One region of the Neobacillus sp. NPDC093182 genome, then DNA from elsewhere that is predicted to be linked to it. Evidence: riboswitches for the same ligand, from Rfam matches in the RefSeq annotation. Region 1 holds a riboswitch; each other region holds the start of a gene.

Region 1 (11,342 bases):
GCTTCATTCCGAGTAGGGGCCCGCTTTGCACCTCAAGCAATACGTCAAGCTTCCATGACGTTATTCCCCTACCATCCTATTCATAAGGTGTATCCATTTGAGGCATGCAACGCCATTGATATTGGCGACGTATCGGTTATTCCTCATAATATCCATCGAAGTTATCAGGTAATGGAAAAAGCGGTGATGGAGTTAATGGAGCAAGGGATTATCCCAATCGGGCTAGGCGGCGACCACTCCGTCACATTAGCAAATCTTAGAGCAGCGGCCAAAATCCACGGTCCTGTAGCGTTAATTCATTTTGATTCCCATACAGATACATGGGATACTTATTATGAAGAAAAATATTGGCATGGCTCACCATTCATTCGTGCATATGAAGAAAATTTATTAATTCCCGATAAGGTTTTTCAGGTTGGTATACGCGGAACCCTTAATCATCCTGGAGATATCGATTCAAGTAGTGATTTAGGATATCATGTGATTACAACTCCTGAATTAAAGGAACGCGGATATGAAAATGTTGTGAGGGAAATGAAAGAAAAAATTGGGGATACACCATGTTTTCTCAGTTTTGATATCGATTTTGTTGACCCCTCCTGTGCTCCCGGAACAGGGACGCTTGAGGTTGGCGGGTTAAACAGCTTTGAAACCTTACAAATCATTCGTTCCCTAACAGATTTTAATTTTATTGGTTTTGATCTAGTTGAGGTTTTACCGCCATACGACCCAACCCAGATTACCTCCTTACTCGCTGCAACTATCATCCATGATTTTGCCAGCCTCGTTGCGCTAAAAATTAAATAAACCTAAAAGGCAGTGTACTCTTTATTTACGAGTCCACTGCTTTTTTGATAAAAACCATAATAAATAATCGGCTAGTGATTTATTCAGTTAGAAAATAGTCCCTTGCTAATGTTTATTTTTATTTACGTACTTACCGTAGTCTGGAATAGCAATTTGCTCAAAGTCACTAACTAACTTTTTAAGGCCTTTTGCCAGTATTTCACCTGACAAAGGCATTCCGTGACCAGTTACAGCAACTGTTGGCTGCAGAGTTTCTATTGTTCTAACTGATTCCCAAGCTGCTTGCCAATCTGTTGTAAGATATCTCGGTGGTCCACTTATTTCCATTTCTTGTGTAAGAACCTTATAAAGAGAATCTTGTTTAACGGTAACAAATGCATCTCCTGCTAGTAGAGCCCGATCTTCTTCTCTAAATAGCGACACATGTCCTGGAGTATGCCCAGGGGTATGTACCCAGCGAAAACCTGGCAAATGCGGTACACTTCTATCAGAAGGAAGTTTTTGAATATGATTCCCCAAATTAATTGGTTCATTTGGGAACATTGGGGACATTTTAGCAACCAAACCACCTTCCACAGTAGGATCTGGCTCTGGATAACTCATTTTTCCAGTCAGGAAAGGTAACTCTAACTCATGTGCATATACAGGAACATTCCAATGATTAATTAATTCAATAATTGCTCCCACGTGGTCAAAATGACCATGTGTTAAAATGATTGCTTGAGGACGCCTATTAGCACCGAAACGTTCTTCAGTAACTGAAATTATTTCGTTAGCTGATTCAGGCATCCCTGCGTCAACTAAAACAAAATTCTTAGTTTCTGGATTTCCAACCAAACAAATATTCACAATTTGAATGGTATGGCTATATAAATCGGGCAGTACCTCTATTCCAATACCACTTCCTATTGAAGTTGTTGGAATAAATTTATAATCACCGCCATAGGACATTTCTTGATCCATTCTTAAACCTCCTTAACTATTTTAGCAATTTGTCTAACAAAGCTATTTTGCTCTTTTAATCACTATCCTATGATGAAGGTTTATTTTAAAAAGAATCGTATGATTAATTACCATTTACATAAGAAAAAACGCTTGGATATGTATCCAAGCGTCCCCTAATTACCGCGCAAAGCGATGATTTCCGATTGTTACCGTTACTTCACGTGAAAAAATCCACTGACTTGAAGCTGTTTTTGGATTATAGAAAAATAAAGAACCATTTCCTTTACCCATCAAAGCGATTGCTTCATTAACTGCTCTTTTAGACTCTGCGTCAGCTGGCTTATTGATTTCGCCATTTGCAACAGGTGTAAATGCATAGTGTCCATTTGAGATTTGATAAATGACTCCACGAACTGTGTTAGGGAAGTCTGGACTTTTCACTCGGTTAAGAATAACAGTCGCAACAGCTACCTTTCCAGCATATGGCTCGCCAACTGCTTCTGCACGAACTAATCGCGCCATTAATTCTTCATCTGCCGCTGAAATTGGAGAGTTTGGCAGAATCATATTTTGACCTGCAATAAGAGGTTTACTATTGTTTGCACTCATTAAGCTATTAATAGGAATACCAAATCCTTTAGCTATTTTCCAATATGTCTCACCGTATTGAATTTTGTGAGTTGTTGCTGCTTCGGACTTAGTGATACCTGTAAATGCTGACATTGACAAAATTAATCCTGCTGCAATAACAAGTTTTTTTAGTTTATTCATGTTTAATGGCCTCCTAGTATTCTGGTTGTTTTCTCTACTAATAAGGCTATCAGTTGTAACATACTTAATCATTAACCAAAAAAAACCAGTGCTTAAATAACACAAATGGCTCCTGCTATGAAAGCATCTATCTAGTAAATGGAATTAGTAACCAACTAATTATCATTTCCATAATCAATCCACTAATGGATAACCGTGGAAAAATTATTACATACTATTTCAGGCCTATTTCATGAAATAACAATGTAATAATGACAATCTTCACTAAAATGACAAAAAATCCCTCAATTTTTCACAGGTTTCTCCCTAAATCTTTGGTAATAATATAATAGAAGACAAAATGATGGAGGTTTTTTAAATGGATAGTCAGTTAGTGAACATACTTAACAAACAAATTGCAAACTGGTCTGTATTGTATATCAAGTTACATAATTACCATTGGTATGTGAAGGGTGGTCAGTTTTTTACCTTACACGCTAAATTTGAAGAATTCTATAACGAAGCGGGATTGCATGTCGATGAATTAGCAGAACGATTACTTGCAATCGGTGGAAATCCAGTTGCAACGATGAGAGAATGTCTTGAACTTTCATCTATTCAAGAAGCACAAGGAAGCGAAACTGCTGAAGAAATGGTTCAAACCATTATAAATGATTTTTCAATTATTATTGGTGAATTAAAAGAAGGTATGAGCTTTGCCGAAGAAAAGGACGATGAAACCACAGGTGATATGCTCCTTGCCATTCATTCCGGTTTAGAAAAACATGTATGGATGTTAACAGCATTCCTTGGCAAATCGATTTAAATGTAATAGAAATAAATAAGACTCAGCAAATGCTGAGTCTTATTTATTTCGGTATCGAGCAATGAAAACTAAGCAGATGGTAATAATCGTGAAGGCGGTAAACGCCAAGATTGGAATCGTGATAAATCCAAGCCAATTAATATAATCTTTTGAGCAAGGTACACCACTTTTACACATTTCAAATTGCTGCAAATAAGGAATCTTTTGTAAAGCCGTATGGTAGCCTGAAATAAGCATTCCAATAATCGACAATGGTAATGTGTATTTCACAATATCATCATCATTCCGGTAAAAGGCAATTCCTAGAATGATCGCTAATGGATACATAAAAATTCGCTGATACCAGCAAAGCGTACAGGGAATATAGTGGAGAACTTCACTGAAATACAAACTCCCAATGGTCGCGATAAGTGCTGCAACCCATGCAAGCAGTAATGGTTTATTCATTCCCTTTCTCCTTAGCGGCTTCCTCTACTAATTTGTTTAAATCGTCCATCGTTTGTCCATCAAATCGCTTTCCATTAACAAAAATGGTTGGTGTTCCACTAACTCCTAATTTCCCCCCAAGAGACTCATCACTTTCCCAAGCGTCTTCTGGAGCTTTCGTACCAAAATAAGCAACTACCTTCTTAACTTCTTCTTCACTAGCCATTTCTTCTAATGTTTCAGTTAAAAATTCCTCTGTAAAAACATCAATCGTTTCATATCGAGTATCTTCCGGCTGTTTATCATAAATAAGTTCATGAAACTCCCAAAATTTTTCGTTGCCTAACTCATGATAGACTGCCTCTGAGAATTTAGCTGTCCGCTCTGAATCAACATTAATAAATGGATAATGGAAATAATAAAATTTAGCTTTGCCCGTATCAACAAATTCTTTTACTATTAGTGGTACCACATTGTCAGCAAAGTTTTTACAATTGGGACACTTATAATCGCCGAATTCTACAATTGAAACAGGGGCTGATTCTTCACCGAGAAAAGGCTGATTTGAATAATCAATCTCTTCTTTAGCACTATCATCAGCTTTCTGGTTATTGGCTAGAAAGATAAACCCGATAATAGCTATTGCAATCAATCCAATAATCCAAAAAACAAATTTTGATGAAGAGGATTGCGGTTTCGTCGTTCCTTTTTTAGTACTATTTTTTCGTTGAGCCATAATCAAACTCCTTAATTATGTGATAGTTTTAACTTTGAATCTGTAATGTTAGATTAAATTTTACTAAACTTATACTGTAATGAAAATAAAAATGCCTAGGCACAGAACACGTATTATTAGATTATCCCAATAACGAAAAAAGGCCCATTTTAATGGACATTTTTTGTTAGGCAATTTCTTTTTTCATAATCCCTTTGCGGCAGAAGGCAGTCTAAGACGCAGGTTAATCAAAGGAGGACATGGTTATGTATTAGAAGGGTCTTTTAGGAAGTCCTTAATTTCATCAACAGTAATTCCTAAATTTCGAGCTTCTAAAATGAGTTCTAGCCATTCCTTATCTACTTCTTTTTCATCTAATGGAGTGGTTAACATGGTACTGGGTGTCCTCCTAAAATATTAGTTTTTAGGCAGCTCAGCCGTCATAGTTTAGCACTTTAGACCTGTAGCTTTGCGTCCCAATCTTTCGATAGGTTTGCCTTTATCTAATTAAAGTTATAAAACTCATAAGCAAATAGTACCACATTTATTCTTTATATCGAACATAAATAATTCTAAAAATATCGACATTTTTTTACATTTCTTCCAAACGTCTGTTACAATTAAAAAAAAAAGAAACATAATAAAGTAAATTTAGGTATTAAGAATAATCAAAATGTTAAATTATACAAAAATACAGTTATCTTCACCTATGAGTAAGTTCCTAATAATATAAATATTAATATTACAGGAAAGTTCTTTATAAAGTATAGTTTCCAGTTTAATAGGAAACGGTTCTAGATAATAAATATCATGGAGAAGGTCGGAGATAGACAGTAAAATGATTAAAAGTTGAAATAGGCTAGTGATACTTATTACTTGTATTATTCTGTCTTTTATTGTAATCATAAAACATACAACCACATGTTTTATTCCAGATACAGTGGTTAATAATTTTTTGGGTAGTTTGATAAAATAAAATGATGATATTTCATTGAAGGAGTTTAAATGATGACTGAAAAAAAACATTTTACAGGTTATATTGGAACATACACAAAAGGTGAAAGCGAAGGAATCTATTCTTTCACACTAGACACGGATGAAAGGACGATCGTTGACGTTAAGGTGGCAGCTAGGTTAGAAAACCCAACCTATTTAACAATTAGCTCTGATAATCAATACTTATATTCAGTAGGAAAAGAAGGAGGATTAGGAGGATTAGCTGCTTTTTCTATTAATGATAACGGCGAGTTAACAGCAGTAGACGGTCAATTTTCAGAAGGATCACCACCATGTCATGTAAGTGTAGACACTAAAAACAAATATGTATTTAGCGCTAATTATCATAAAGGAAGCGTTGAATCCTATTTGCTTAATAAAGAAGACGGCTCCGTGCAACCTGCTGTTTCGATTATTAAACACGAAGGTTCAGGTCCAGACCCTAGACAGGAAAAAGCGCATACACATTATGCAGGATTAACACCAGACGAAAAATATTTAACCGTTGTTGAATTGGGAATTGATGCGCTGATTACCTATAAAGTCGGTGAAAACGGCTCACTTGAAAAGGTTAACCTGCTGCCATTAAAAGCTGGCAGTGGTCCTAGGCATCTCGCATTTCATCCTAATGGCAAATATGCTTATATTATGACCGAGTTTAGCTCAGAGGTAATAGCGTTAAACTATCATCCGGAAAACGGTCATTTTACGGAAATACAATATGTTTCAACTCTCCCGGAAGATTTTAAAGAAAATAACCAAGGAAGTGCCATTCATATTTCAGCGGACGGCCGTTTTGTTTATGCTGGTAACCGCGGTCACAACAGTATTGCCCTGTTTCAAGTTAATCAAGAGTCAGGTGAACTAAGCTTTGTGGAACACACGTCAACAGAGGGGGATTGGCCAAGGGATTTTGAGATTGACCCTTCTGAAAAATTCATTGTGGCTTCAAACCAAGAATCGAGCAATATAGTTCTATATTCAAGGGATGAGAGCACTGGAAGATTGACTCTCTTACAATCAGATATTAAGGTACCACACCCGGTTTGTGTTAAGTTTATAAGAAATTAGCACTTACCTCTAAGGATGTGTTAACGGTGGATTTCTTTCATAGTCAGGAAACACTAACAACATTTGAGTGGATACTTCGAGCAGTCGTAGCCTATTTCTTTTTGATTCTTGTAGCCAAGGTGATGGGCCAGCGTTCCATTGCACAGCTAAGATTGATTGATTTCGCAATTGCTCTAATAATCGGAAACATTATAGCTCACCCATTATCAGATGAACATCTTGGACTAAAAGGTTCTATTACGACTACAGTGGTGTTGGTGGTATTGTATATAGGCAGTGTTTATACCATTTTAAAATTTCCACGAATAAGAAACCTAATTACTCCTCCTCCCATCACACTTGTTAGGGACGGAGAGATTATCTATAAAGGATTATATAAAGCTCGAATATCAATAGATATTTTGTTAGAAGAATTACGGGAAGAAAAAGTTGAGGATATTAAAAAAGTTGCATTAGCATTGTGGGAAGCTGATGGGAAAGTATCCGTTTTTTTGGATCCAAAATATAACCCTATTACACCTGCAACATATAAAATGGAAACTGAACCATTTGACCTTCCAAAAACAATTATTAAGGAAGGTACCATTTATTCTAACGTATTAAAACAAGTGAACAAAGATGAGGTCTGGGTTGTTGAAAAGCTAGAAAATTTATATCATACAAATATTAAAAACGTGCTGCTAGCAACCATTGATCAAAAAGACAACTTAAAGGTTTTCCTTTATAAATAAAATAGAGCACCGTAAGGGAACTAATCCCTTATGTGCTCTATTTTTGATTATGAACTTATATTAAAAAATCACCTTTACCAGTCCTGTAATCCTTTTTTTGTATAATGATATGTACATTTTAATGGTAGAGCTTTCTTGCTGAATCTCCCCTAGTTCACAAGAGAGTTCAAATTTTGAAGGCCATATCCAATGACGGATTTCTATCATACTGTGTTTGAGGCTATCATAGCTAAGAAATTGGTAGTCAAAGAAGTCCATATATTGTTTAAGGCCTTTGACTTTACTATGCCTCCATAACGTTTTTCTTTTAAAAGGAAGCTTTACTACATAATCTAAATGCGGAAACTGTTCATAAACAATGGACAAAGTCCTAGTCAGCCTTTTTAACGTTTGGTGAGTTTCAGCCATTTTAAAAAGTTCTTCATACTCTAATACATCCCTATATTGGTGAATCATTTGGATAATGTCTATAAAATATTTCAGAGATTCTAAATTATGCCTCCAGCCGTGTAGGCAAATCATATAAAAGCAATGTATATGCGAAAGATCTCTGATATGTGAATATTGACCAATGACCTTAGATTCATTCCAAATGTCATTAATATCAAATCTTGATGTTTCTTCTTTTACAAGCCCCCAATGCAATTCTACTACTAATGGTATGGGAGAATGAGGGAGCCTTTTACTAAAACTGCAATGGAAATGTCCAGGAATGGGCTCTTCTTCAACCGAGAACCCTAAAGCTTTTACTGACTCAATGGCATGATTTAAGTCCTGAAACCGGACTAATAAATCGATATCGGAGGTTGCTCTCGCCCCAATATGCCCAAAATATTTTTCAGCAAAATAAACTCCTTTAAGCGGAATCACATCAATACCTTGTTCTTCAAACCTTTTTAACAGTAAATCTGTCTGATTTTTTATATATAGGTTTTGAAAAAGTCCTGTATCATAGTTTTCTTTTAAACAGGCTTGAAAAAAGGTCGGAGTTTGTGTGAGCATGCCATTCTGCTTTAATAAAAAGTAAACCTGTGATTGGATTCCATCGTGCTCAATATCTCTAAGAACATTATGATAGTAATGATCATCGAGTGGCATTGGTACTTGAGACTTATATAAGGCTGAAACAAAATCAAAACTCATGGCACTCACCTCCCCTTTAAGATTTTGAGACCAAAGCTAATGGGCTTCCTTTTTTTGAGTTATATGATGCTTTATTGAGCTTCTGATATAGTCCATTCTGATTCATTAACTCATTATGAGTCCCTCTTTGAACAATTTTCCCATTTTTCATAACTAAAATAAGGTCTGCATTTTGAATGGTAGACAATCGGTGTGCAATAACAATCGTTGTTCTGCCTTTCATCAATTCCTCGAGTGCTTCCTTAACATGAAACTCCGTTTCCCCATCCAAGGCTGATGTTGCCTCGTCTAGTAAGAGGATTGGGGCATCTTTAATAATAGCCCGCGCGATTGCAATTCTTTGTTTTTGACCACCAGAAAGTTTGACACCATTTTCACCAATTTGAGTGTCATACCCTTTTGGCAGTGATAGGATAAAATCATGTATCTCAGCACTGACTGTCGCTTCAACCATTTCTTTCTCCGTCACATCTGGGCGTGCAAGCAGCAGATTTTCACGGATAGTGCCTGCAAATAAAAAAGTATCTTGCGGAACATGAGCAATCGAACTTCTTAATTCGGAAACAGAGTACTCTTTAACGGATTTACCCGATAGACGTATTTCCCCTGCTTGCGGCTTATAAAAACCTTGCAATAGGTTAAAAAGGGTACTCTTCCCTGCACCAGTTGGACCGACTAATGCGATCATTTTTCCAGTCGGTATATTTAGATTAAATTCATCTAAAACATTATAATTTCCATAGCTAAAGGTAACATCATCAAATTCAATTGAATCAACATCCTTTATTGTTGGAGAAAAAGATGGAAGTTCCTTTATATCTGGTAATTTTTCTAATATGTCTAGCACTCTTTCAAGAGCAGCCACAGACCGTTGAAAACCAGCCCAAAGCCCCGCGAATCCGGTAATGGGATAAAACAAGTGGTTAACTAAATTTAAAAATGTCAAGAGAGCACCAACAGTTAGTTCACCATTTGATACGAACAAGGCGCCAATAGACAGATTTACCATAAAAGTAATCGAACCTATGATTTGCCCGCCTGTATTATACCAAGATCTGAGCTTCGCGTTTTGCAGTTCTAAATCAAGCAGTTCCTTGTTCTGATTAACATACTTATGATAGTAAAGCTTTTCCAATGTAAAGGAACGAATAACCTGAAATCCGTGAAACGTTTCACTTAAGAGGCTATTAATATTACCTATTAAACTGTGAATCAATCTCCCATTTTTCCGAAGTAATAAACCAAACACTACACCTGATATTGCCACAATCGGTGCAACAATTAAACTAATCAAACACAGTGTCATATTGATATTTGCTAAGTATACAAAGACAACAATATAAATAATCGGTAATCTAATTAAACTAATGAGATTGCTGCCAATTACACCGTCAACACCATGTATGTCGTTAGAAAAGTGGGACATTAATTCACCAGAGCGATAATTAGAAACATCACCAGCCGGCAATCGGAGTACATGGTTAAATAAATGGTTTTTCATATCCATTTTCACGCCATTGGTTGCAAAAGTTTCACAGTAAGTATAGAAAACACTTGAGAAAATACTTAATACAATAAGCAGTCCTCCATATGGAATGAATGAAAGGATTTCCTTATATCCCCCATGAATAGCGGAGTCAGTAATCTCACCAAAGAACTTTGCAAAGGCAATTGTTAAGTATATATCCAGCCCTAATAAAAGAATAATAAACAAATAGGCCTTCCACTGTTTCCTGATAAAAGGCTTCACAAATGAAAAAGTCCTACGTAAATCCTTTATGGTAATATATTGTTTTATTAGCAATTCTAGCTTTGCTTTCATAAGGTACACTCCACACTTCGTTATTAAAATTGCAATTTTCTATTAAGATATCTTCGAAGAATACCTGAAAGGGCGGGAAAGGTAAGGATAACTTTTCCCCAAAACCTTGCAAAACGACCTTCTGGGGTTAATATTTTATGTTTCTTTTGGACACTCACTAATTTACCAAGTATCTGATCCTCACCTATTAATTGGTCAAATCCGAGGTTAGTATCCCCCTTTAGCTGAAAGAATCGTTGATTGTTTACTATATTTATAGAAACTAGACGATGGGCTATCAATTGACCGGTTTTTGTATAGAATAAAATAACATCACCCTTTTTTAAGAGTGTCGTTTGACAGTTAACAAACCGGCAAAGATTTCCTTCTTGAATAAAAGGATACATACTATTACCAACAGAAGGGAGCTCGAGACAGCCATCCTTTTCAATCGTGGTTTTTAACAATAGATACGTGCTATAGTCGATTAACATGTTCAATCAACCCACACTCGGTAAGATTAGACAGAAATTCTTCGACATCCTGTTTGATTTGTTCTTTGTTTTGGACGGCTTTATACTCCTTAACCAAGGAATTTGTAAGAGTATCAACAGTTTGGATTTTATTAAGCAAGGACCAGCAAAGCCCTCCCGCTCCATTTAATTTCGTAATGGTATATTGTTCTGTATTTAAGATGATCCATTCACCATCTAATTCAGTAGCTTCTACATTTCCTTTTTGAATAAAATGAGTCATCATGATATTAACTCCCAAAATGAATTATTTTTTTGAAAATGAAGGTCATAAACTGGCACTTGCTTTACCAAAAGGGTCAATAGCTTCATAATTCTACTAGTTTCTTCTTGGCTTTGGGGCCAAAAGAAAACCTTATCCATTAATTGAAAAAGAGCGTCGGATTTGGCAACCTTTTCCCGCTTATTTTGAAGTGCTTGAAAAAGAATTTGTACACTGGCTAATGAAAGATTCCCGCTAAATGAGTCTGCCTCAATTTCACTACGAAACGGAGAATTATATATCTGTACATCCTCTTCCGTGATTTTTACAAGGGTTGCTTCATCCGAGAGGAGATTACGAGGATAGGATAGTTTGGCCGCAGTCGATTTACCTGCT
Region 2 (6,412 bases), on a different contig from region 1:
TTGAAGATGAAAATGGACTCGTCCTTATTGACTTTAAATCGGATGGGATAACGGATCGTTACAAAGGCGGTTTTGTCCAGGCAAGACCTATTCTTGAAGAGCGGTACCGATTACAAATCAATTTATATACAAAGGCATTGGAGCAAATTTGGAAGAGAAAAATTAATGAAAGATTTTTATTCTTCTTTGATGGAGCTCACGTATTAAAGCTATAGTCAAATAGAAAACGACATAAACATTCAGGTTTATGTCGTTTCTAATTATTCCCGCCTATTGGCTGGTCAAGCAAATTAGCATCAAGTACATTTGTGCCGCTTAAACCGCTAGCAGTAAATATAATTCCCCCTGTATTTAAGCCTCCAGAACCTGCATTGGTCTTTGAAGCACTTTTTGGAGAAATATATACAGTATCCCCGAATTGAACAATTCCACCACTTACATTCACAATCTGAACTGGACCAATTATCGCTGGCATTTACGAACATCCTTTTCTTTACTTGCCCTTAGTAATCTTGTGATATCGTATTCCAACGTCCTTGTCATTGTTCATCCTCATTATGATGCAGATGTCTGATATGTTTTACCCGTGCTTCCATGGAGACGTTTTGACTGTTTCCAACGTGCAGTATGGCATCCGAAGACATTGCAAGGATAGATATAGTATTGACCTTAATGATAGGAAGGCTATTATGAGTAGATATCGTCATGCTTTCATTGATTGGTAAAAAAGGGATTGGTTCCGAAAACACAGGGTAGTTTAAAAAATTACCTTCTTTTGAATTAAAAACTTCAGCTTCCCTTTGAACAGCTAAGGCGCGTGAAAATCCATTAATAATACGGGAATCTCCAAGCTGGATGATAGAGGCAAAGGAAGCCGAGGTTACATTAATGGCGTTTACGACAGAAGATCTCTGGAGCATGATCTTAAGCACACCTAAAAAAGTGGCACATAAGGCCCGATGATGAGTGATTCAGCAGGTGTGTCGAAAGTTGCTGCTAATTGAATCGTTTGTGTATCGCCAACCATTACGAGCGAAGAACTTGAAACGCCTAGAATTCTAATTGTATCTACATGGAGGTCTCGATTATATACTTCAAAGTTCATTTTGCGTATTCATTCCTTTCACATTCTCTGGTAAATGATTAATAAATATTAAAATACCTTTTCTAATTTCCTCTTTGAGTAATGCAATAATGCTCTCCTCTGTACTTTGTTCGTCGTCACGTTTATTGGCTGCAGTATTTTGTATATGGTAATCAATCCTAGCTGGAAGCTGTTGCATGATATCTTGTTTAATAAAAGCTAAATAGGAATCATCTAATCTAACATTTAATTGATTTTGGGTTTCCTTAAATAGTACTGGCAGTTCCGTTTCTAAATACCGATAAATTGATTCTTCTATTTTCATTGAACGCTGCATTTGTGCCTTGGGATGGATAGGAGTATTTAAGGATTGATTTTCTACAGCAAAATCTTCAATATTTGCCAAATCGGATGGATTTAGTCCAATGTTTAAGGTTCCTTCAAGAGTTTCAACCTTCAATTGATCAAATTTATATTCAATCTTATCAACCCGAATACTAGGCTTATCATTTAATTGCTTCATTTCTTCCTGAAGTTTTTGAATGGTGTGTTCCAGAGTAGCAATTCTATTTTCCTGTGCCTGCAAAGTCAATTGGACCCATTGAAGAAGTTGTGAATAATCCTGGTACATACCATCACCTCACTTTGAATCAACTTCTCTCGTGCCTGATAATGGCACTGCAGGGCTACTAGATTGCCCGCTTGTAGTTTGAGTACCTCCTGCAGTTGGTGCGGGCTTTGTAAAACCTCCTGTATTATACAAATAAGATGCAGGTTTAATAATTCCGGCGCTGCCGATCTGCAGGACAGAAGAATTGGTAATACTGCTAATTTTAATAAAGTTTATTTGAATTGTTTGCTGAATATAAAAATTCATATAAAATCAACCTTTCCTTAAGCATTAAGGAAGATTCCTTGATCAATACCATCTGAATCGTATGTGTTCGTATTGCTTAAATTATTATTATGAACACTTAAACTTTCACCCGTATTAAAGGAACCAGCACCGGAGAAAGTTTTTGCAGATGAAAATGGCATGATTTTGTAGACATCTCCAATATGAAAAACGGAACTGCTGCCAAGTGATATGACTTGTGCAACTCCTACAATCGCTGGCATAAACAACACCCTTTACCTTTTTTTCTCCTAATATCGTATGTATAGGTTGGTGTAATGTGATTCATTCGCCCAAATAAAGTAAATCTAATCTAAATTGTTGGGAAAATTATATAATTAGGTAATATTACCTATGTATTTTTAAAAAATGATATAATAGTAGGATATGAGATTAAGACAAAAGGACTTATGATAGGTTTAAGAGATCAGTCGGAAATGTAAAAACACTGATTCTCGATAAAGGCAAAACTGGTGAAAATCAGTGACGCAAAGCTAGAGGGGCTAAGGTGCATTTGCACTACGCCAGCCAGTTACCGAAAGAACAGGGCGTTTTTCATAGATAACAGCAATGTTTACATAGGTCTTTTTATGTGCATTGTTGTACTTCATTTGTTAACCCCCCTTTCGGTAAAGGCGGGGTTATTTTTATTGTGTTTCATTAAACCTCGCCTAACCGTTCATATCTTCTTTATGTTTTGTGAGCAAAATGGTTTTCAAAAAACAAAAACAAGGCGGGTGGAATGTATGGGGCTATTAAAACAAATCCAGCAAATTAATTGGGTACAAGATGTAGATCACAAATTGTACAAGTCAGCAAGGCTGGCTATTAGAAGGAATTCATGGAAACCTCTAGAGCTTCAGGATTTAATTCTTAACGGGACCATGACAAAAGAAATGGCACTCTTCCTCTGTACATGTGTGAAAGCTAGATTAAATATTCTAGTAAGCGGAGGAACAGGGGCAGGAAAAACTACGCTTGTTAATGCACTTTCCACTTTTATTCCAAAAGAGGAAAGGAATCTTATTGGAGATGTTCGTGGTAAAGATGTACGTGACATACTTCGGAAAGAAAATAAAGGACTGGATGGTTTTCTTGCAACAGGACATTCCAGCAGTCCGCGTAATATGATTGACCGCTTGGAAATCATAGCATATCTTGAAGGGATGAATTTTCCTATCCAAGCGATTAGGGAAAAAATCGCTGGAACAATTGACATCATTGTCCACCTTTCACGTTCACATGATGGAAAAAGAAAAATTACGAAGATAACAGAGGTTCAGGGAATTGAAGGGGAAAATATTGTCCTTAGAGATATTTTTTCGGTTAATCCTCTTGAAGGTTCATATTATTAGCAGCCAGTTTTATTTAGGATTTTTTGAATGCCTATGGTATGATAGTGTTGCTATAAGCTATTGATACATAGGAGGAAAATCAAATGATTCATGGTCACGTTACAGCTTGGGTTTTAGCCCTAATTTTATTTATTGTCGCTATATTTTTACTAAAAGGCGGAAAAGAAAAGGGCGCTAAAATTGTCCGAATGATTTTACGTGTGCTTTATTTGCTAATTATTGCAACAGGTGTTGGTCTAATTTTCATGCTGTCCAATATTGATTTGTTGTATATACTAAAAGCGGTAGTAGGGATATGGGTAATTGGTTTATTTGAAATGATCCTAAGCAAGGTTGCACAAAATAGAAAAACTTCAGTTTTATGGATACAGTTTGTTATCGCCTTCTTACTTGTATTGTATTTAGGGTTTGATAAACTGCCTATGTCGATTTTTTATGTATAACATCGCTTTAGGAGAAAGAGCTGCCGGGTCACTCCCCGGCAGCTCTTTCTACGTTAAAAAAGGATGACAATTATTGCAAATAGTTTTACTATTTAAGTAAGGGGAGAGGAGTGTTTGATATGCTAGTTAGAGTGTTTGCTAATCTCCGGCAAATTTGCGGCGGAGTTGGGGTTGAGGTTAACCCGGACGGTCAACGGGTGATTGATGTATTGGATAAGATGGTTGAAATGTTTCCTGATTTGAAGGGAGAAATATTTACTCCTGAAAAAGAGCTGCTTCCATTTGTTCATGTTTTTATAAACGGAAGAAATATTATTCATTTAGATGGTCTTGAGACTATTGTAAAAGAAACCGATCAATTTGCACTATTTCCTCCTGTAGCGGGTGGTTAATATGCTTGAGCAGGAATTAGAGTTTCGTGGAATAAATCGAAAGCACCTAGGAATGTATTTTGAAGAGTTAGGCGGTAAACAAATTACAGATCAATTTCCTTACATATATAAATCTGACCACTGGTATGGTGAAATAATAAGGGAAGAAGAGCTTTCAATTACTTCTACATTTAAAGTCAATCGTGTTTATATTCGGTTTTATGCCTCAAATGACATGACGCTAAAAGAGCTGATTAAAAATTATCGGGTGAAAACAAGAAGGATAGGCGGATAGCTAATATCCCAAACAAAAGGCTTCTGCACAATATGCAGAAGCCTTCGATTCTTGCATTATACTAATTGATTTTCCGGGTCGATAATCTCAAGCTCACGAAGCTTTGCTTCGGTAACTTTTCCAGCCTCCCAGCCGCGTACTTGGTAGTACTCTTTAAGCATAATATCCATACGGCTGACCTCACCTGCACTATTACCAGATGCAGGCTCCTCGGTGAAGCGTTTTGGCAGATAGTCATCTTCTTCTTTATCGAATCCAGCGAGGTTATTATAATAACGCTCAAGATTATAAATTCTTTCCCCAGCCTTCATCACATCATCAGCTGTCATCGGAATACCAGTCATGGCACTATATTGCTCAGCGTAATGCTCAGCGTTTTCAGAGAAAGATGAAAACTTACAAATATTCATAGAATCAGAGAAAGCAAGCATATCTTGGAATACTTTTAATAACTTACCTTTTCCTTCTGGCTTAAGGCGGTCTGTAGGCTCTGGAATACCGGCAATTTCACTGGCAACCGTATAGCCGCGTAAATGACAGGCTCCGCGGTTACTAGTTGCATAACCGAGACCAATTCCTTGAATACCACGTGGGTCATATGCAGGAATGGATTGTCCCTTTACAGACATAGAAAGTTCTGATGCACCCCAAGAAGCTGTTGCTTTTGCTGGACCTTCAGCAAGGATACCGCCAAAGCCTTCACGGAATGCAATTTTCTTCGTTAGGTCAATCATGGAATCCGCATCGCCCCAAATCAGCTCTTCCGTAATCAACCCTTTTTCATAAGCTTCCATTGTAACGGAGAAGCAGTGTCCTAATTCAATGGTATCAAGACCGTACTCATTACAGCGGTCAATCAGATAAGAAATGGCCTCGGCATCGCTTAATAAGCAGTTAGAGCCAAGTGACCAAGCAGATTCAAACTCAATACTTTCGACTCTAGTTTTATACTTTCCATCCTTGACTTCAACTTCGATTTTGCAGCCTACAGGACATGCATGGCAAGTATTATTTTTAATAAGTAAATGCTCGTTGACATATTCTCCACTATGCTTTTCTGCCTCATCCCAATGAGTGAACTGGGAGTTCTTTGTTGGAAGCGCCCCGACCTCATTGATAATATTGGTTAATACGTTTGTACCGTAAACGGAAAGACCACCTTTATTTGGTGCGGTTAATCCGCCGTCAAGAATAGCCTTTACTGCCTTTTTGTTAGCCTCTTTATATTCAGTTTCTAACTTAGGCTGTGGCATATTTCCTTTTTGAGGTGCTTTTATTACAACCGCTTTCAATTTTTTATAGCCTGCAACAGCGGCAGTTCCGCCACGTCCTGCAGCGCGGTCATGCTCGTTAATAAAGGAAGCAAACTTAACTGTATTTTCACCGGCTTGACCAATGGTCATGACACTAAGATCTTGTTCACCGTATCTAGCCTGCATTGTTTTAACCGTTTCTCTTGTTCCTTTGCCCCAAAGTTCTGAGGCATCACGCAGTTCCGCCTTACCATCTTCGATATAAAGATAAACAGGCTTGTCGCTTTTACCTGTAAGGATGATATTATCGACCCCTGCCCACTTTAATCGGGCTGCGGTCCATCCTCCCATATGAGAATCCGTAACTGTTCCTGTTAGCGGAGATTTAGTCACAACACAAAGACGTCCACTCATTGAAGACCGTGAGCCGGTTACAGGACCAGTCATAATACAAAGCATATTTTCAGGAGATAATGGCTCAACTTCAGGCCCATTATCAAGTACATATTTTACTCCCAGACCGCGGCCCCCAATGTACTTTTTTGCATCCTCTTCATTAATAGGTCTGTAATTAATCGTGCCTGCTGTTAAATCAACTACCACTTCTTTGTTTAAAAAACCACCTAGATTCAAATGTTTTCCCTCTCTTTCATTAATAAATTGAAGCTTATCTCCCATTTATATTAAAAAATATTAATAGGATATTCCTCTCAAAA
Region 3 (6,412 bases), on a different contig from region 1:
GCTTTCATCATCATGGTGGTGATCACGGTCGCTGCTTTCTTTCTGGTCATGCCCGTAAGCTAGTGTTGCGGGGTCCGTTTTGCCAAATGTCAAATACCACGGCTCCGTTAACGGTCCTCCCAGAAGAGCCGGACTCACAAACACATCAAATGTTTTGGTCTTAACGTTGTAGCGACGTACAGAACCTGTATCAGGTCCCAAAGGCTGGCCAGTAACGGCGGGACCCGGTCCTGTTATAGGGACAAACAGTTTGCCGTTTGGACCAAACAGGATTGCCTGCGCAAAGGCGCGGGGCTGTCCGAGGGCATAGAGATCAATCTTGTCAAGAAATCTGCCCTTACGGTCAAAGATAAGAATTTTGTCTGTGTCATTTGGGTCCCTTCTGAAACTGGTGATATAGAGGTTGCCATCAGGACCGAAGACCAAACCTTCCGGACGGTTAAAATCGGGGATGGAATCACCCTCAATGAACACATCAATGAATTCCCCGGTTTTCGGATTATAGCGCACTACCCGTCCACCGAGCTGACCTTCTGCAGTATTAGGGTTATTGCGGACGGACACATATAACAAGCCGTCCGGACCAATTACTACACTTCGGGGGAAAAACTGTACTCCAGGTGGGTGTTCAAGATTCCCCTGAAACACCCCAGTGGTACCATCATATGTCCGCACTTCTCCATTCAGTCCGTTCTGTACAATAGTGTCTGCCACAAACAGAATATTTTGTTTCGAAAGCACGATACCGCGCGGGGCGAAAGGGGCGTTAGGGTCATTGGGATGGACGAGAAATCCTTGAAACTGTCCAGTGTGTCTGTCGTACTTTAAAATGCTTCCATTTTGAGGTGCTGGAGGAGGTGGAGGATCTACGTTTTGGTTAGTAACAAGGAGATTACCATTATGGTCGAAGATAAGCCCTCGGGGACCATTTAAGCCATTGTCACCTGATGGAACAAATCTTCCAAGGAACCTGCCCGATTCTGCATCAAATGTCTTTACGGTGTTGTCGAAGCCGTCTCCAATGTAAAGATAGTCATGTCGTTTCATTCTAGATAAAAACTCCCTTCTATTAATATTGTTTTAGATTTAAAAAATATTTTTAAATCTATTATTAATCTATTCGTTTGAGAGCTTTTTGTATGGGACAACCCCTCTGATAAAAAAACACAATTTTAACTTTAGGTAGTCACGCCTAATGGTCAACTAACTCTTACCTTGCTCCTTTCATTGTAAATAAGATGAGGTAGATGTGAGATGCCTACTTCAATTAAACTGCCCCTGTTATCATGACAGAAGTTGAAGTTAAAGACCCAGCAAAAGTAATTTCGTATATTAATATGAAGGGTGGAGTTGGAAAAACTACTCTTACTAAGGAAATTGGCTATTTTCTTGCAACTAAACGTAATAAAAGAATGTTATTGATTTAGACCCGCAATCTAATTTGTAATATAGACAACTTCCACTGTCCTTTATTATTGTGCTAAAGTGTTATCGTGCTAAAATTCTGACAATTATATTGACAATCAAGCTTTTCTTCACATACAATAATTATTAGAATAAAAATATTTGAATGGACTGATAACCTATGAGGCATCCAAAAACAAAATTTAATCAAGTAATGTTTATAAAAGAGGCTGGACTCCAAATCTAATCTGATATGGAATCCAGCCTCTTTCTTTATTCTAATAAAGTGGTAGAGGAGCGAGAAATATGATCATGCTAACAGGTCAAAGTTTAACATTGGAACAAATGAAAGAGGTTTTATATCGAAAAGAGAAGGTTTTTGCATCGGAAAAAAGTATGGAACTTGTAAAAAAGAGCCGTGAAGCGGTAGAGAAAATCGTTTCCGAGCGCAAAGTAGTTTACGGTATCAATACAGGATTTGGAAAGTTTAGTGATGTATTAATCGATAAGGATCATGTCAGAGATTTACAGCTTAATTTAATACGCTCACATGCGTGTGGTGTTGGTGAACCTTTTCCGGAAATTGTTTCCAAAGCAATGGTCCTTTTACGTGCCAATGCACTTTTAAAAGGGTATTCAGGAGTTAGACCAATTGTGATTGAGAAACTATTAGAGCTGGTTAATAGAGAAATCATCCCAGTTATTCCTCAGCAGGGTTCACTGGGTGCCAGCGGGGATTTGGCGCCGCTCTCCCATTTGGCCTTAGTGCTTATTGGGGAAGGGGAGGTAATTTACAAAGGAAATCGGATGGATTCAATCCATGCGCTTCAAATGGAAGGGATTCTTCCGATAACATTAGAGGCAAAAGAGGGCCTTGCGTTAATAAATGGAACGCAGGCGATGACCGCCATGGGAGTTGTCGGCTATCTTGAAGCGGAACAGCTGGCATTTGAAAGTGAACTTATCGCAGCCATGACAATGGAAGGATTGAACGGAATCATTGACGCGTTTGCAGAGGAGGTTCATATAGCAAGAGGATACCAGCAGCAAATTGACACGGCAGCAAGAATTCGACGTTACCTAAGTGATAGTTTATTAACCAGTGTTCAAGGAGAATACCGGGTTCAGGATGCTTATTCGATAAGGTGTATTCCACAGGTTCATGGTGCTTCCTGGCAGGCACTGGATTATGTAAAAGAAAAATTAGAAATCGAAATGAATGCGGCTACAGACAATCCATTGATATTTGATGATGGGGAAAAGGTTATTTCCGGCGGGAACTTTCATGGGCAGCCGATTGCCTTCGCGATGGACTTTATGAAAATTGCGGTTGCCGAGCTTGCTAATATTTCTGAAAGACGTATCGAGAGATTAGTAAATCCACAGTTGAATGATCTGCCGCCTTTTTTAAGCCCGGAGCCTGGATTGCAGTCAGGTGCGATGATTATGCAGTATGCCGCGGCGTCGTTAGTATCAGAAAATAAAACACTTGCACACCCAGCAAGTGTCGATTCCATTCCCTCATCTGCGAATCAAGAGGACCATGTGAGTATGGGAACGATAGCCTCTAGACATGCTTATCAAATTATCCAGAATGCTCGCAGAGTGCTCGCGATTGAACTAATTTGTGCCATGCAGGCCGTTGAAATTCGCGGGGTAGAAAAAATGGCCAGCCAGACCAAGAAGATGTATGACAAGGGGAGGGAGCTTGTTCCTTCCATAAAGAAGGATCGAATCTTTTCCAAAGATATCGAAAGGGCTGCAGCCGGTCTAAAGGAAATGGACTTAAGGATGTTCATTCAAAATTTTGTTAAATAAGCAAAAAAGGCGTGAAATTCACGCCTTTTATTCTACGTCTTTCGTTTCAACTCTATTCTTAAATGCTTCTTGTACTACAATAAACTCCTCATCCCCAATGGCATCCTTTGAGTGTCTCTCAACTAAGTTATCTTTTGGTAAATTTCCAGGATGACCCTTCTTTTTATGGTTAAAATGTTCTCCACGTGCCAAATTAAACACTCCTTTCGTCTTCGAATGTATCATTCCCAAACGAAGGAAATTTATTAGTGAAGATGAGTAGGAAAGAGTATTATTTACCTTCTATTTTTTCATCAGACTTTGCAGGTTTGCACATACGATCAAGAAGGTAACCAAAAAAAACAACAAAGGCAATCGGAATAGCGTAATTTAACACATGAATGGTTGTCATTGATTAGATTCACCACCATTATTTGAATATTTAGTATATTTTAATGGTGTTTATAATAGATGTCAATTGTCACAAAATAGACAAAATTCACAGGATTTTTTAGTCTTTTTGGAGCATTTTACAAAATCTTTCCCTAGGTAAAATAAACTAATTTCGACTGCAACTGCTTCCTTTTTCCAATAAACTTCCATTTAAATTGTAAAATATAGACATTATGCGAGAATCTTAAGGGGGTTTTTGTAGAAAATTGGAATAAATTGTGTAAAAAAAAGGTTCGAAAAAATAAACTATTTGACAAAATACAACACGTTACTAAAAAAGTACTAGATATAATAAACATAGTAATTATGAATCAGGAAGACTTGTCTATCAAATATACTGAATAATCAATGATTTATGAGCATTTCGAAACAGAAAAGGGCAAACCTATTGAAAAATAGGGACGCAAAGCCGAGGATCTAAGGTATATATTTTACTATGATGGCCGGGCTGCCTGGAATACGAATATGTATTTTGGGAGTGAGTGAGAGTGGCAATAGTTGATTGTATGAAGAATGGAATGGACGCAGAATGGTTAGCTCTTATTTTAGAGGCAAAGGAGCTTGGAATTTCAAAAGAAACAATCCTTAATTTTCTCCATCAGAACGAAGTAGGAGAGGTCGTACTAAAAAATCGTTAAGATACATAAGTGAACAAAGCATACTACAAAAACCAGGTAGTATGCTTTGTTCTTTTATTATTCGTTATTATTTTGGCCAATTCGCCACTTATTGAATTCAATAAAGTCGCGAAATTGTTCTTTTGAAACACCCGAATCCATCGCTTCTTTTACAATGCTCATCCAATCGCTATCTAATTCTTCTTTATTAATGTGTTCATTTATTAGATGATCAACAGGTACGTTTAATACAGAAGAAATCTTTTCAAGGAATTGAATAGATGGATTTCTTTGCAGGTTTCTTTCTAGAGAGCTTAAATAAGATTTAGCAACTCCAGCTTGCTCGGCAAGTTCTGATAATGACATCTTTTTTTCTAACCGCAGTTTTTTTACACGATCACCTATCATGGGCTCACACACCTAATTTTTATTATTACTATAATAATTTTATCAGAAAAGCTGAAAAAGTTCCATATTAAGAACGGCCTATTATGACAAAAATATTTCTCGAAATCAAAAACTTTTTGAAAAAATGTTAGCTTAGCGATAATATTAAAATGTGTTTCCAATTCTATAAGAATACATAAAAATAATATAAAAAGGTTGGGAAGATCATGATTGTCCTTAAATCACAGCGGGAAATTGAGAGAATGAAAAAAGCAGGGGAAATTCTTGCTTCATGTCATAAAGAAATTGCAAAAATGATTAAACCAGGTATAACAACTTGGAAAATTGATGAATTTGTGGATGATTATCTTTTAAAACACAATGCTGCCCCACAGCAAAAGGGCTATAAGGGCTATAAATATGCCACATGTGCGAGTATTAACGACGAAGTATGCCATGGATTCCCAAGAAAGGAACCGTTAAAGGAAGGCGATATCGTAACCATAGATATGGTCGTCAATTATAATGGAGGGTTAGCGGATTCAGCATGGTCTTATGCTGTTGGGAAAGTCGCAAAAGAAACAGAGCATTTATTAAAAGTTACAAAAGAGGCACTGTATAAAGGAATTGAACAGGCAGTCCCTGGAAATAGGATTGGAGATATTGGTCATGCTATTCAAACCTATGTTGAAGGGGAAGGCTTATCGGTTGTTCGTGATTTTATTGGTCATGGAATTGGTGCCGTCATTCATGAAAAACCCGATGTACCACATTATGGACTGCCTGGAAAAGGTCCTAGAATAAAAGAAGGTATGGTATTTACGATTGAGCCAATGGTCAATATCGGTATGTATCAAACAAAAATGGATAGTAATGGCTGGACAGCTAGGACGATTGATGGTAAATATTCTGCTCAATATGAACACACCATTGCCATCACCAAGAATGGTCCGATTATTTTAACTGAACAGGAAAAATAAAAAAACAGATCCTTGGGATCTGTTTTACTTATTTTTGCGAAGGTTTCCTAATTCTTCGACCAAAGCCTGCATTTCGTTAGGGCTAAAAGAAGGTTTTTTCATAACCATCTCATAAATCTCTTTTAATTCCTCGTACATTTCTTCATCAAAGTGTGAAGGTTTAATGGCTCCTAGATTTAATACCTTTAATTTTTCTTTTATTTGTTCAATCATATACTCCACATTTTCAACTGTTTTCTCTGATAAATTCATCCCGTCACCCTTTCAGTATTCGTAACTTTATCTTTCCACTTTCGTTGATGGATGTCAATCTAAACTTGTTTTAATGCTTCTATTGATGGGTAATAAAATAATAGGATTAAAATATGGTCATTTCTTGCATTTGGCAGGAAGCTTAAAGCAAAATATAAAGTGGAGTATATTGGTATTATTTACATGGTGACGAAAAGAATGATAAAAACATTTTGGAAGGAGAGGTTAAAAAAATGGGTAAAAATTTATTTTTGAAAGGCATGTTCTATGGTGCCTTAGCAGGTGGAGCACTAAGCTTATTAGATAAAAAAACACGTCAGGATATGAAGGTCAATGTAAAAAAAGCGTACGAGCAAGTTTCTTATATTGTTCGCCATCCTGGAGAAATCACGGAAAATGTTAAAGAGAGTGCTGAAAAAATTAGAAACACGATTGAGCAGGTCAGCGAGGACATTTCTTACATTACAGGAAAAGTGGACGAACTCCGTGAGTTAACGCCCCAAGTAAAAGAAGTGATCAAGG

What was found. A riboswitch is a leader RNA that binds a small molecule or an ion and turns the genes downstream of it on or off. The one in region 1 is predicted to bind cyclic di-GMP.
Region 2: linked by a shared signal. The riboswitch ahead of ACIQAA_RS13305 (ATPase, T2SS/T4P/T4SS family) and the one ahead of ACIQAA_RS30665 (anti-repressor SinI family protein) in region 1 are both predicted to bind cyclic di-GMP.
Region 3: linked by a shared signal. The riboswitch ahead of ACIQAA_RS05450 (anti-repressor SinI family protein) and the one ahead of ACIQAA_RS30665 (anti-repressor SinI family protein) in region 1 are both predicted to bind cyclic di-GMP.

Annotation. Positions count from the first base shown of each region.
Region 1 is NZ_JBIVOI010000027.1:6,495-17,836, reverse strand. Features, by position in the region: gene speB (agmatinase) at 1-807, shown strand, start outside; gene ACIQAA_RS30690 (MBL fold metallo-hydrolase) at 913-1,770, opposite strand; gene ACIQAA_RS30685 (cell wall hydrolase) at 1,930-2,523, opposite strand; gene ACIQAA_RS30680 (Dps family protein) at 2,882-3,328, shown strand; gene ACIQAA_RS30675 (disulfide oxidoreductase) at 3,368-3,775, opposite strand; gene ACIQAA_RS30670 (DsbA family protein) at 3,768-4,490, opposite strand; gene ACIQAA_RS30665 (anti-repressor SinI family protein) at 4,734-4,862, opposite strand; cyclic di-GMP riboswitch class I at 4,894-4,977, opposite strand; gene ACIQAA_RS30660 (lactonase family protein) at 5,478-6,536, shown strand; gene ACIQAA_RS30655 (DUF421 domain-containing protein) at 6,563-7,267, shown strand; gene ACIQAA_RS30650 (nucleotidyltransferase family protein) at 7,328-8,410, opposite strand; gene ACIQAA_RS30645 (ABC transporter ATP-binding protein) at 8,427-10,232, opposite strand; gene ACIQAA_RS30640 (signal peptidase I) at 10,256-10,705, opposite strand; gene ACIQAA_RS30635 (PqqD family protein) at 10,689-10,970, opposite strand; gene ACIQAA_RS30630 (ribosome small subunit-dependent GTPase A) at 10,967-11,342, opposite strand, start outside.
Region 2 is NZ_JBIVOI010000006.1:204,868-211,279, forward strand. Features, by position in the region: gene addA (helicase-exonuclease AddAB subunit AddA) at 1-215, shown strand, start outside; gene ACIQAA_RS13275 (spore germination protein) at 257-475, opposite strand; gene ACIQAA_RS13280 (spore germination protein GerPE) at 540-920, opposite strand; gene ACIQAA_RS13285 (spore gernimation protein GerPD) at 935-1,105, opposite strand; gene gerPC (spore germination protein GerPC) at 1,095-1,715, opposite strand; gene ACIQAA_RS13295 (spore germination protein GerPB) at 1,725-1,961, opposite strand; gene ACIQAA_RS13300 (spore germination protein) at 1,979-2,203, opposite strand; cyclic di-GMP riboswitch class I at 2,433-2,519, shown strand; gene ACIQAA_RS13305 (ATPase, T2SS/T4P/T4SS family) at 2,726-3,334, shown strand; gene ACIQAA_RS13310 (YisL family protein) at 3,418-3,777, shown strand; gene ACIQAA_RS13315 (ubiquitin-like small modifier protein 1) at 3,897-4,169, shown strand; gene ACIQAA_RS13320 (MoaD-like domain-containing protein) at 4,171-4,443, shown strand; gene ACIQAA_RS13325 (aldehyde ferredoxin oxidoreductase family protein) at 4,500-6,329, opposite strand.
Region 3 is NZ_JBIVOI010000002.1:174,359-180,770, reverse strand. Features, by position in the region: gene ACIQAA_RS05470 (Vgb family protein) at 1-1,047, opposite strand, end outside; gene ACIQAA_RS05465 (AAA family ATPase) at 1,287-1,427, shown strand; gene hutH (histidine ammonia-lyase) at 1,711-3,222, shown strand; gene ACIQAA_RS05455 (hypothetical protein) at 3,250-3,414, opposite strand; cyclic di-GMP riboswitch class I at 4,023-4,110, shown strand; gene ACIQAA_RS05450 (anti-repressor SinI family protein) at 4,143-4,292, shown strand; gene ACIQAA_RS05445 (helix-turn-helix domain-containing protein) at 4,350-4,679, opposite strand; gene map (type I methionyl aminopeptidase) at 4,886-5,638, shown strand; gene ACIQAA_RS05435 (DUF1128 domain-containing protein) at 5,663-5,890, opposite strand; gene ACIQAA_RS05430 (YtxH domain-containing protein) at 6,124-6,412, shown strand, end outside.